Regions from separate parts of the Streptomyces sp. NPDC089915 genome, predicted to be linked through region 3. Evidence: riboswitches for the same ligand, from Rfam matches in the RefSeq annotation. Region 3 holds a riboswitch; each other region holds the start of a gene.

Region 1 (4,326 bases), on a different contig from region 3:
CGGGGTCATCGGCACCACCGTCCAGAGCGCTTCGGCGGCCGTCGGCCACCTCGGCTTCGCGATCTCCCCCGAGGCGCTGGCGCAGGCCGCCAAGGACGTGGAGGAGACCAGCCTGCTCTCCCGCACGGGCGGCGCGCCCACGTTCGCGCTCGGGATGTCGGAGATCTTCTCCTCCGTGTTCGGCGGGGCCGGGATGAAGGCGTTCTGGTACCACTTCGCCATCATGTTCGAGGCCCTGTTCATCCTGACGACGGTGGACGCGGGCACCCGCGTCGGCCGGTTCATGCTCCAGGACACCCTGGGCAACGTGCACAAGTCCTTCAAGGACATCAGCTGGAAGCCGGGCGTGTGGGTGGCCAGCGCGGTCGTCGTCGGCGGCTGGGGCTACTTCCTGTGGGTCGGCGTCAAGGACCCGCTGGGCGGCATCAACCAGCTCTTCCCGCTGTTCGGGATCGCGAACCAGCTGCTCGCCGCCGTCGCCCTGGCGGTCTGCACCACGCTGCTGGTGAAGTCCGGCCGCCTCAAGTGGGCCTGGGTCACCGGCGTCCCGCTGGCCTGGGACGTGGCCGTCACCCTCACCGCGAGCTACCAGAAGGTCTTCTCCGACGACGTGAAGATCGGCTTCTTCGCGCAGCGCGACAAGTACCAGACCGGCATCGACGCCGGGAAGGTGCTGCCGCCCGCCAAGAACATGGACGAGATGCACACCGTGGTCACCAACGCCACGGTCGACGGGGTCCTCTCGGCCCTCTTCGCCGTCCTGATCATCATCGTCCTGGTGGACGCCGCGCGGATCTGCTTCAAGGCCGCCTCCGCCCCGGACTCGGTCCGCCTCTCCGAGGTCCCGTGGTCCGAGTCGAAGATCATCGCCCCGGCGGGCCTGATCGCCACCGCCGAGGAGAAGGCCGAGCTCGCCGCGGCCGGCCTCGACGGGGGCGGCGGCCGGGTGAAGGACCCCGTCGCGTGAGCGGTGTCCGCGGGGCGCTGGCGAAGGCGCGGTACTACGTACGGGAGTTCTCCGGCGAGGCCGCGTACGACCGCTACGTCGCCCACGCCCGCTCCCACGACCCCGCGGCCGAGGTCCTGACCCGCCGCGCGTTCGAACGGGCCCGCACCGACGCCCGAGAGGCGGACCCCCGCGAGGGCTTCCGCTGCTGCTGAACGGCCACCGAGGGTCACCGAGGGCCCCGTCGTCCCCCACCGGGACGGCGGGGCCTTCGGCATGCCGGGGCCGTGGCGCACACTCGGGGGCATGGACTTCGAGATCAGGACGGCAAGGGAAGACGAGTACGGGCGGCTCGGGGAGATCACCGGGCTGGCCTACACCGGGGACGGGCTGCTCGAATCGGGCGACGGCGACCGCTACCTGAACGTGCTCCGCGACGTCGCCGGCCGGGCCGGGGACGGGGAGGTGCTCGTCGCCGTGCGCGAGGGGGTGCTCCTCGGCGGGGTGACCTTCGCCGCACCCGGGAGCCGGCTCGCGGACATCGCCGGCCCGCACGACGCCGAGTTCCGGATGCTCGCGGTGGCCGCCGAGGCCCGCGGCCAGGGGGTCGGGGAGGCCCTCGTACGGGCCTGCGTGGAACGGGCCCGGGCCCTGGAGGGGGTCACCGCGCTGGTGCTGTCCACCCAGCCGGCCATGCGCGGGGCCCAGCGGATCTACGGGCGGCTCGGGTTCACCCGTACGCCCGAACGGGACTGGTCGCCCGTCCCGGAACTGCCCCTGCTCACGTACCGACTGGAGCTGTGACGACACGCTCCGCATGCGCCCGACACAACATGTGGGGGCTACCGCATCAGGTCGCCCCCACATGTATGCTCATGGCTGCTGCCGCCGCAGGGGAATCCGGTGGGAATCCGGAACTGTCCCGCAACGGTGTGACGTACGCCCACGGGCGTATCCGCGAGTCCGAAGACCTGCCGGCAGTGCCCCCGGATCGACCGAGCCGGGGTGTCGATTCGTCCGGGCCTCGCGGTTGGGCCGGTGGACGCCATGCGGTGCCGAACGCGCTTCTGCGCGCGCCCGCATGCGCCCGCTCGCGCCCCGCTCCGCCGATGACCGGGCCGAGTGAGGGAGAGCTCCCCCGTGACCATCGCGCCCGCCGCACCGCGCGCCGAGTCCGACCACCCCGAAGCAGAAGGTCCCGGGGCCGCGCTGCTGCGGACCCTCACCGAGCTCACGGCCGACCTCCCCGACACCGACCCCGGCCGGATCGCCGCCGCCGCCCTGCGCGGCCGCAGCGCCGCCGCCGACGAGGCCGAGCTGCGCGGGCTCGCCACCGAGGCCGCGGCCGGCCTGATCTCCGAGGACCCGGCCTACTCCCGGCTCGCCGCCCGCCTGCTGACGCTGGCCGTCGCCGACGAGGCCGCCGGCCAGGGCTCGTCCTCCTTCGCCGAGTCCGTCGCCGTCGGCCACCGCGAGGGCCTGATCGCCGACCGCACCGCCGAGTTCGTCGCCGCCCACGCCGCCCGGCTGAACGCCCTGGTCGAGCACGCGCTCGCCGAGGGCGCGGACGACCGCTTCGGCTTCTTCGGCCTGCGCACCCTGCACAGCCGCTACCTGCTGCGCCACCCGATCACCCGCCAGGTGATCGAGACCCCGCAGTACTTCATGCTGCGCGTGGCCTGCGGCCTGGCAGAGGACGAGAGCGTCCGCGCCGTCGAGGAGGTGGCCTCGCTGCACCGGCTGATGAGCCGCCTCGACTACCTGCCGTCCTCCCCCACCTTGTTCAACTCGGGTACGCGGCACCCGCAGATGTCCTCCTGCTACCTCCTCGACTCCCCGCTGGACGAGCTGGACTCCATCTACGACCGCTACCACCAGGTCGCCCGCCTCTCCAAGCACGCCGGCGGCATCGGCCTGTCGTACTCCCGCATCCGCGCCCGCGGTTCGCTGATCCGCGGCACCAACGGGCACTCCAACGGCATCGTGCCGTTCCTGAAGACCCTCGACGCCTCCGTCGCCGCCGTGAACCAGGGCGGCCGCCGCAAGGGCGCCGCCGCCGTCTACCTGGAGACCTGGCACGCGGACATCGAGGAGTTCCTGGAGCTCCGCGACAACACCGGCGAGGACCAGCGCCGCACCCACAACCTGAACCTCGCCCACTGGATCCCGGACGAGTTCATGCGCCGCGTGAACGCCGACGCCGAGTGGTCGCTGTTCTCCCCGTCCGACGTCCCCGAGCTGGTCGACCTGTACGGCGACGAGTTCGACGCCGCCTACGTCAAGGCCGAGGCCTCCGGGCTCGCCAAGAAGACGATGCCGGCCCGCGACCTGTACGGCCGCATGATGCGCACCCTCGCACAGACCGGCCAGGGCTGGATGACCTTCAAGGACGCCTCCAACCGGACGGCGAACCAGACCGCGCTCCCGGGCACGGTGGTCCACTCCTCCAACCTCTGCACCGAGATCATCGAGGTCACCAACGACGGCGAGACGGCCGTCTGCAACCTCGGCTCCGTCAACCTCGGCGCGTTCGTCGCCGACGGGGACATGGACTGGGAGCGCCTGGACGAGACCGTCCGCACGGCCGTGACCTTCCTCGACCGCGTCGTGGACATCAACTTCTACCCGACCGAGCAGGCCGGCCGCTCGAACGCCAAGTGGCGTCCGGTGGGCCTGGGCGCGATGGGCCTCCAGGACGTCTTCTTCAAGCTGCGCCTGCCCTTCGACTCCGCCGCGGCCAAGGCGCTGTCCACGAAGATCGCCGAGCGGATCATGCTCGCCGCGTACGAGGCCTCCTGCGACCTCGCCGAGCGCTCCGGCCCGCTCCCGGCCTGGGCCGAGACCCGTACCGCCCAGGGCGTCCTGCACCCGGACCACTACGACACCGAGCGCCACTGGCCCGAGCGCTGGGACGCCCTGCGCGCCCGGGTCGCCGAGTCCGGCATGCGCAACTCCCTGCTCCTCGCCATCGCCCCGACGGCGACGATCGCCTCCATCGCGGGCGTGTACGAGTGCATCGAGCCGCAGGTCTCCAACCTCTTCAAGCGCGAGACCCTCAGCGGTGAGTTCCTCCAGGTCAACGGCTACCTGGTGGAGGACCTCAAGAAGCTGGGCGTGTGGGACGCGCAGACCCGCGAGGCGCTGCGCGAGTCCTCCGGCTCCGTCCAGGGCTTCGGCTGGATCCCCGAGGAGGTCCGCGAGCTGTACCGCACGGCCTGGGAGATCCCGCAGCGCGGCCTGATCGACATGGCGGCGGCCCGTACGCCGTACCTGGACCAGAGCCAGTCGCTGAACCTGTTCCTGGAGACGCCCACCATCGGCAAGCTCAGCTCGATGTACGCGTACGCCTGGAAGCAGGGCCTGAAGACCACGTACTACCT
Region 2 (4,326 bases), on a different contig from region 3:
GGGCTCCGCCCCATGGACACGACCTCGCGGACCGTCAGCCCGAAGGTGCCCGCCGCGTCCTGCGGGACCACCGCCACCCGCCGGGCGCGCTCCTTCACGCCCAGCGCCGAGGCGTCGGCCCCGTCGAGCAGCACCCGGCCCGCGGTGGGCCGCAGGGTGCCGTAGACGCAGCGCAGCAGCGTGGTCTTGCCGCTGCCGTTGGGCCCGACGACCCCGACCGTCTCGCCGGGCCGGGCGGTGAGGCCGATCCCGTCCAGCAGCAGCCGCCCCTCCACCTCGTAACGCAGGCCCTCGACCGAGAGTTCCACCGGACGCCCCGTCATCCGGCCACTCCCTCGCTCCGGGTGGACCTGCGCAGCATCCACAGGAAGAACGGCCCGCCGGCCAGCGCGGTGACCACGCCGACGGGTATCTCCTCCGGCGCCGCCGCCGTCCGGGCCAGCAGGTCGGCCAGGCTCAGGAAGACCGCCCCGGCCAGCGCGCAGACGGGCAGCAGCGCCCGGTGCCCGGCGCCCACCACCATGCGGGCGGCGTGCGGAACCATCAGGCCGACGAAGCCGATCGCCCCGCTGTAGGCCACCAGCACCCCGATCACCAGGGAGGTGAGGACGAACACGGCGGCCCGGAAGCGGCCGGTGTCCAGACCGAGGGTGCGGGCCCCCTCCTCCCCCGCGAGCAGCAGGTCCAGGGGGCGCGCGAGGGCGACGAGCAGGGCGGTCCCGGCGAGCAGCGCGACGGCCGGCAGGGCGAGTTCGTCCCAGCGGGCCCCGCCCAGGCCGCCCAGCGTCCAGAAGAGCACGGAGCGGAGCTGGTCGGGGCGCGCGGACAGCACGAGGACCAGGCTGGTCAGCGCCGACAGGACGTACTGCACGGCGACCCCGGCCAGGATCAGCCGCCCGGTGGTCATGGTGCCGCCGCGCCGGGCCAGGGCGTAGACGGCGACGAGCGCGGCGAGGGAGCCGGCGAACGCGGCCAGCGGGAGTCCGAAGGCGGTCCCGGCGCCCACCCCGAGCACGATGACCAGCACCGCCCCCGCCGACGCGCCCGAGGAGGCACCCAGCAGGAAGGGGTCGGCGAGGGCGTTGCGGACCAGGGCCTGGAGCACGGCGCCGGAGACCGCGAGCCCGGCGCCGACCACGGCCCCGAGCAGCACGCGCGGCATCCGCACCTCCCACACGATGGAGGCGAAGGCCCCGCCCCGGCCGCCGGGCCCGGCCAGCAGGAGGTCGAACACCCGGCCTGGGGCGATGCGTACGGGTCCCAGGGCCAGCCCCGCCACCATCGCGCCGGCCAGCGCGGCCGCGAGGAGCACCAGGACGGCCGCGGTGCGGCGGCGCCCGGTCACGCGGCGTCGGGGTGGAGCTGGCGGCCGAGGGACTCGACCGCGTCGGCCACGCGCACGCCGAGGACGGCCGAGGACAGCGGCAGCACGACGAACCGGCGGTTCTTCACGGCGGGAACCTCCGCCAGCGCCGGATCGTTCAACAGGCGCTGCTTCTTCGCCTCCACGGGGGTGCCGCCGTAGTCGTAGATGAGGATGGTCTCGGGCCGCCGCTCGATGACCTTCTCCCACGGCACGTCGCCGAAGGTGTCCTGGAGGTCGGCGAAGACGTTCGTCCCCCCGGCCAGGGAGACGATCTCGTTGCCGATGCCGTTGCCCCCGGAGGTGAAGGCGGAGGACTCTCCCGAGTCGTAGACGAAGACGGACGGGCGGGGCCGGTTGCCGACCCGCGCGGTGACGGCGTCGATCCGGCGCTGCTCGTCCTCGATGAGGGCCGTGCCGCGCTCGGGCACGCCGAAGGTCCGGGCGACCTCGGTGATCTCGGTCTTCAGCTGGGCCAGCCCGACGCGGCCCGGGGTGCAGTACTCGACGCTGAGCCGGGAGCCGATCCCGGCCCGGGCCAGCCCCTCGCGGTCGCGGCCCTGGTTCTTGTCGAAGGCGCTGGAGTAGCCGCCGTACACGAAGTCCGGGTCGGCCGCGAGGAGCACCTCCTTCGACGGGTACTCCTTCGCCAGCACCTTGACGCCCTCGTAGGCGCTCCGGTAGGCGGGCAGCACCGCGTCGTCGAGGTAGGCGGTGCCGGCCATCCGGTCCTGGAGGCCGAGGGCCAGCATGATCTCGGTGGCGTGCTGGTTCATGGTGACGGCGCGCTCGGGCGGGGCCTGATAGGTGCTGCTGACCCCGCAGTTGGTCACGGTGTACGGGAACCCGGGCGCGGACCGGGCGCCGGGGGCGGGCCGTTCCTCCCCGGGCGGACCGCCGCACGCGGTCAGGGACAGCAGGAGCGCGAGCGCGGTGAGCGGGCGCGGGGCGGCGCGGAAACGCGGCATGGTGAGGCCTCTCCGGGGGATCCTCGTCCCCGGTCGACGTGAAGAGGCGGTGCGTCAGTGTCTGACTCCCGGGACCCCGCGGAGGGGGTCGCCGGTCACAGTGGCGGGACCGCACCGGATTCACACCGGTTTCCTGTCCTGCACCGCCCGGGACAACCCGGCCAAGTCTGCCAGATGCCGTGTTTGCCCCACAGAGGGGACCAAGGGCTCCCGAACCGCCCCCGCCGCCGGTGGCGGGAGCGGCCGGTACGGAGGATCGTGGGCGGCGAGGGGAGGTGCGGAGGAGGTCGCTCATGCGTCACGGCAGCCACCCGGGCCATAGCGGTCCCGGGCGCCCGGCCAGGGCCGCCCGCCTCCTCCTGGCGCCCCTCCTGGCGGCGCTGCTGCTCGGTGCGGGCACCGGCGGCTCCGGCGAGACCGTCTCCCTCGACGGCGACCGCCCGGGCGAGCGGCTCGACGTCACCCTGACCCGGGTCGTCGACCCGGCGGGGCCCGCGCCGGCGCCCGGGGCCGACCGGCTGGTCGCCGTGGAACTGCGCCTGCGCAACACCGGGACGGTGCCGTACGAGGACTCCCCCGCCCCGGCCGCCCACCTCCTGGACACGACCGGCCGGCGCTTCACCGGCCTGAGCGGCGCCACGGACGCGGGCCAGGCCCTCCCCGACGCCGTCACCCTGGCCCCGGGCGGGTCGGCCACCGGCTACGTCACCTTCAGGCTGCCGTCCGAAGCCCGCCCGGCGGCGGTGCAGTTCGCCCTCGACGGCGGGCTCGGCGACGACGTCGCCCACTGGAGCCTGCCCTGACCCGAGCCGCGCCCCTGCCGCGACCGCTGACGTGACCCCCGCCGCGCCCCCTGCCGGAACCAGCCGGAAATTACCTCGACGTATCTAGTGACTTAGCAGGCACCCGCCAGTAGAACTTGTTCCCACTCCGTCGAGAGTGAGGAACGCCACATGAGCGACAAAGGCCTGCACAGCAAGGTGACCAAGGGTGTCTCCCGACGTGGATTCATTGCTGGAACCAGTTCTCTTCTGGGGGCCATGGCCCTCGCCGTCAACACCACGCCGGCCCGCGCGAATCCCGCCACCGCCGTCACGAACGCCCCCATCGCGTCCGGGACCCACGTCCCCGCCCTCGTCATCGGCACCGGCTACGGCGGCTCCGTCGCCGCGCTGCGGCTCGCCCAGGCCGGGGTCGACGTGCACATGATCGAGATGGGCATGGCCTGGGACACCCCGGGCACCGACGGCAAGATCTTCGCCAACACCACCAAGCCCGACTACCGCTCCTTCTGGCTGCGCACCCGCACGAAGGCGCCGCTGAGCAACTTCCTCGGCTTCCCCATCGACAAGGACGTCCCGAAGTACACGGGCATCCTCGATGCCGAGGAGATGGGCGGGATCATCGTCTACCAGGGCCGCGGCGTCGGCGGCGGCTCGCTGGTCAACGGCGGTATGGCGGTGACCCCCAAGCGGCAGAACTTCGCCGCGATCCTGCCCACCGTGGACGCGGAGGAGATGTACTCCACCTACTACCCCCGCGCCAACGCCGGGCTCGGGGTCGGGCTCATCGACCCGAACTGGTTCGAGACGGTGGACTGCTACCAGTTCGCCCGCGTCGGCCGCAAGCACGCCCAGCGCTCCGGCTTCCCCTTCGTGTTCGTACCGGACGTCTACGACTGGGACTACATGAAGCAGGAGGTGGCCGGCACCGTCCCCAAGTCCGCCGTGGACGGCGAGATCCTCTACGGCAACAACGCCGGCAAGAAGTCCCTCCAGAAGACCTACCTGGCCGCCGCCCGGGCGACCGGCAAGGTGGCCGTCTCCCCGCTGCACCGGGTCACCACCGTCTCCCCCTCGGACGGTGGCGGCTACACGGTCGCCATGGAGGAGCTGAACACCTCGGGTGACGTGGTCACCGTCAAGTCCGTCACCGCCGACCGGGTGTTCTTCGCCGCCGGCAGCGTCGGCACCAGCAAGCTCCTGGTCCGGCTGA
Region 3 (4,326 bases):
TTCAAGGGCAAGATCACGACCAAGGGCCACGACGTCACCACCGCCACCGGCGGCACCCACAAGTGCGACGGAACCAACGGCGGCGCCAACGCGACCAAGGTGCCCACCCCGACCGCCGCCCTCGACGACGCCGCCCGCCTCAACTACTTCGGCTGGGACGGCACCTGGTACGCGTCCTTCGACGATTTCTCCGTCGACACGATCAAGAACGTGAACGGTGGCGGCTCCGCCTACTGGAGCATCTCCGTCAACGGCACCCCGACCCCGGTCGGCGGATGCCAGTTCAAGATCGCTGCGGGTGACCAGGTCGCCTTCACCTGGACCTCTTTCTAATCCGGCCCGAAGGGCCGTTGCCAGGCCCTTCGGCGGGGTACGGGCCCAAGGCCCGTACCCCGCGCCGGTGTGAGCAGGTCAGGCACCCCACCGCAGTGCGATGGTGTCGCCCACGCTGATGACCTTCTCGCGCAGGGCCCCGGCGAAGGCCGAGCCGTCGACGCTGACCTTCCAGGTGTTCGAGCCGCTGTTGGCCTTGCCGTTGACGTCGGTGATCGTGCCGGTCCCCGACGAGGGGGTCACGCTCGTGACGCAACCGGACGGGGTGGCGCCGCCTGTCGCGGCGGCCAGCACGTCGCCGAGGGTGGTGGTCGTCCCGGTCGGGGTGAAGGCCACCGAGCAGACCTTGAGGCCGCCGGCGCCGTCGTCGACGGTCAGTGCCAGTTTCGTGGCCGTGCCGGCGGTGAAGGTGGACTGGGCGACCCACTGCGGGGCGCCGGGGGTGACGGGGACGGGCGGGGCGGTGGTGAAGCCTCCGCCGGCGACCGCGCGCAGGGCGTCGATGGAGGCGTACGCGCTGGCGCTGGTGTCGGAGGGCTTGTACTTGAAGCCGCCCGCCGGGTTGTACTGGTTGGCGATGAGGAAGTCGATCGGCGTCTTGCCGCTGCCGGTGAGGAAGTCACCGGTCTGCGGGTTGAATCCGCAGGCGTTGAGGCCGGCCACGCCCCAGCCGTTCGAGCTGGTGTTGACTCCGTAGAGGGAGTTGAAGGCGCCGCTTCCGGAAACGAGCTTGCTCTTCAGGAAGTTCTTCGCCTCGACGACGTCGGTGTCGGTGTTCGCGACGCCGGAGACGCACAGGGCCGCCATGGCCGCGCCGGTCATGTCCACGTCGCCCGCGGAGTTGAGGACGGTCGGGTTGCCCTCGGCCTTGTTGTAGGTCCAGCCGCCGTCGACGTGCTGGTTGGCCCGGATGCGGGTGACCATCGCGTCGGTCAGCGCCTGCGGCACGCGCGCACCGCCGGCCTGGGTCTTGGCCCCGCCCAGCGAAAGGGCCGCGAAGACCGTGCCGTTGAAGTTCCCGGACGGACCGAAGTAGCCGGTCTCGGCGGTCTGCCAGTAGGAGTAGACGTTCGCGATGAGGTTGCGGGAGGCGGAGACGCGGGCCGGGTCGATGCCGGCGGCGTAGGCGTTGAGGGTGCCTCGCTCGTAGTCCGTCACGACCGGGGAGGCCTGCGGCCAGCCCGCCGTCGAGAGCAGGTTGCGGTAGACGGTGCGCGCGTTCTTCGTGGTGTCGCCGCCGGGGTGGACGTCGACGACCGCCGTGCCGGTGGCCGCGAAGGCGGTGAACGCCCATTCGTTGGACAGTCCGGCCCCGGCGTACGAACCGTCCGCGGCCTGGAGGGACTTGAGATAGGTCACACCGTTCGTCTTGGACGTGGCGATCTGTGCGGGCGAGGAGGTGGCGAAGGCCGGCAGCGTGGTGAGGGCGAGGGCGCCGAGCGCGGCGGGCACCGCGAGCGTGAGGCGGCGGGCGGTACGGGGACGGGACATGGCCTGCTCCTGGAATGAGGGACGCCGACCTGACCGGAGCTCGTGCGGGCGGACGGCCCGGAGCTCGGTGGCGGCCGTCCGAACGCGTGGTACGGCTTGTGATGTGCCATGCCGCACGGGCATTCGGGCTCGGAACGGCCCCCTGCCGTTCCACACCGCTGCGCGTCAGCCCCGGATTCGCACCGGGTTCCCCCATGTGGCAGCCCAGGACGCTACCCGAGTGATCAACGGTCCGCCAGCCACCGTGAGCGGCCCCGATCGAGGGGCCGGGAGCCCGTTCCGCGTGAGACGCAGACCACCTTGACGGTGTCTTTATCCGCGTGTTCCACTCCGACTGATAAGCACTCAGCTCCAGGGGAAGCCGGTCGAAATCCGGCGCTGACCCGCAACCGTAGGCCCGGCACCGCCCGGGCGAGTCGGAATGCCTGGAGCCAGGTTTTTTGCAGCGAGAAACGCCGTCGCGGACTACGGCGTGGTTCGAAACGGCCTTCCCTGCCGCCATGCCGGCCGCGGGAGTCCTTTTGCCACGCACAGGTCCGCCCGGCCGACACGAGGGGCCGTGGTGGGGACCGCACAGCAAGCAGAGCAACGCATGCGGCACAAGGGGCTGTTGTCGCTCACAGCGGCGGCGCTGCTGACCTTCGCCGCGGGCGTGACCTTCGTGGGCGGGGCCGTGCCCGCGTCGGCCGACCCGGTCGAGCGGTGCACGGCCACCACCGGCGCCCTCGTCGCCGTGGACTTCGGCCCGTTCGGCGGCAAGCTGGAGAAGGGCTGCGACACCACCCCCACCACCGGCTACGAGCTGCTGCGGACCGCCGGGTTCACCATGGAGGGCACCGTCCACGACGGCCCCGCCTTCATCTGCCGCATCGGCAAGGGCACCGGCACGCAGTACCCCACGCCCGAGAGGGAACCCTGCGTCCTCACTCCGCAGGCGACCGCCTACTGGTCGTACTGGACCGCCTCGCCCGGCCAGCGGAAGTGGTCCTACAGCCAGCAGGGGGCCATGGCCCGGCACCCGAAGCCCGGTGATGTGGAGGCCTGGGTCTACGGCGGCACCGACGTCGCCGGCACGAAGGGCAAGCCGTCCTTCACTCCGGACGACGTCCGTGGCTTCACCACCCCCGACCCCACCGTTCCGACGGCACCGCCCAAGGTCCCGGCCGGCCGGGTCGACGTGCCCGCGGCCACCCGCTGGGTCACCGGGACGCTGACGGACGGGGAACGCGTCGTCGACGAGGGCTCCACCACCCCCAACCACTTCCTCACCACCGAAGCGGTGTTCGCCCTCGCGGCGGCCGACCGCAAGAGCCCGGCTGCGAAGAAGATCGCCGACTTCCTCGCCACGCCCGCGCAGACCGACGCGTACGCCTACCCGGCCGGGAAGGACCGCATCCCCGACGCCACCGCCGCTGCCCGCCTCGCCCTCGTCGCCGAGGCCACCGGCAAGGACCCCCGCGCGTTCGGCGGCCACGACCTGCTCGGCGACCTGGTGAAGTACGCCTGCCCCCGCGACATCGGCGACGGCGAGACGGTCGAAGGCTGCTTCACTAAGGGCGACTTCCGCACGACCGGGCAGGCCGACGGGCAGGCCATGGCCGTCCTCGCCCTGGTCAACGCCGGTATGACGCCCCCGGCCGGCTCCGTGGCCCGGCTGACCCTCCTCCAGTGCGAGGACGGTGGATTCACCAGTGTCCTCATCCGGCCCGGCAGCCCGGGGTGCGAGAGCGAGGCCGGTGCCACCGGCCTGATCGCCCTGGCCCTGGAACGGGCCGGCGGCCACGAAACGGTGCTCCAGAAGGCCCGCAACCACCTCAAGAGGTCCCAGCTGGCGACCGGGGCATGGCCCTCCGTGTACTACGAGACGACCGGCAACCCGGCCGCCACCGGCTGGGCCGCGCAGGCGCTGCGCGCCCTCGGTGACGAGGCCTTCGCGGACGCCGGCGTCTCCTGGCTCTCCAAGCGCCAGCTCCCGACCGGCGGATTCGGCTTCGCCGAGGACGACACCGAATCCCGCCTGTACCCCACGGCGACGGCCTCGATCGCGGGCGCCGGCAGCGATCTCGCCGCCCTGACCGCCAAGCCGGCCGCACCGCCGGCCCCGACCGACCCCCCGACCACGCCGCCGGCCGGTGAGGGGCCCGACACGAAGAAGGGCGTCGCGTACCTGACCGCCCCGTCCCGGCTGGTGCAGGGCCGTTTCTACGAGAGCCGGCCCGGCAGCGGCTTCGCCGACTACGGCCTGACCATCGACGGCGCGTACTCCCTCGCCGCCACCGGCGAGGACAACGCCGCCCTGCGCCGCATCGTCGACTTCATGGACAAGGGCGGCAGGGACGGCCAGAAGCGCGGGATCCACGAGTGGACCCTCGTCGGCACGAAGTACGCGAACGGGGGCTCCATCGGCAAGGCGGCCGTGCTCGCCGAGACCGTCGGCCGCGACCCCCGGAGTTTCGGCGGCCAGGACCTGATCGCCGCGCTCGGCAAGATCGTCTGCCAGGC

The links. A riboswitch is a leader RNA that binds a small molecule or an ion and turns the genes downstream of it on or off. The one in region 3 is predicted to bind cobalamin.
Region 1: linked by a shared signal. The riboswitch ahead of AB0O29_RS06655 (ribonucleoside-diphosphate reductase subunit alpha) and the one ahead of AB0O29_RS08025 (hypothetical protein) in region 3 are both predicted to bind cobalamin.
Region 2: linked by a shared signal. The riboswitch ahead of AB0O29_RS22815 (ABC transporter substrate-binding protein) and the one ahead of AB0O29_RS08025 (hypothetical protein) in region 3 are both predicted to bind cobalamin.

What each region holds. Positions count from the first base shown of each region.
Region 1 is NZ_JBFBGN010000013.1:48,059-52,384, forward strand. Features, by position in the region: gene AB0O29_RS06640 (carbon starvation CstA family protein) at 1-967, shown strand, start outside; gene AB0O29_RS06645 (YbdD/YjiX family protein) at 964-1,161, shown strand; gene AB0O29_RS06650 (GNAT family N-acetyltransferase) at 1,253-1,750, shown strand; cobalamin riboswitch at 1,806-1,940, shown strand; gene AB0O29_RS06655 (ribonucleoside-diphosphate reductase subunit alpha) at 2,087-4,326, shown strand, end outside.
Region 2 is NZ_JBFBGN010000080.1:19,781-24,106, forward strand. Features, by position in the region: gene AB0O29_RS22805 (ABC transporter ATP-binding protein) at 1-323, opposite strand, end outside; gene AB0O29_RS22810 (iron ABC transporter permease) at 320-1,282, opposite strand; gene AB0O29_RS22815 (ABC transporter substrate-binding protein) at 1,342-2,331, opposite strand; cobalamin riboswitch at 2,367-2,506, opposite strand; gene AB0O29_RS22820 (hypothetical protein) at 2,625-3,134, shown strand; gene AB0O29_RS22825 (GMC oxidoreductase) at 3,285-4,326, shown strand, end outside.
Region 3 is NZ_JBFBGN010000017.1:6,590-10,915, reverse strand. Features, by position in the region: gene AB0O29_RS08030 (DUF4430 domain-containing protein) at 1-333, shown strand, start outside; gene AB0O29_RS08025 (hypothetical protein) at 412-1,824, opposite strand; cobalamin riboswitch at 1,921-2,059, opposite strand; cobalamin riboswitch at 2,131-2,272, shown strand; gene AB0O29_RS08020 (prenyltransferase/squalene oxidase repeat-containing protein) at 2,387-4,326, shown strand, end outside.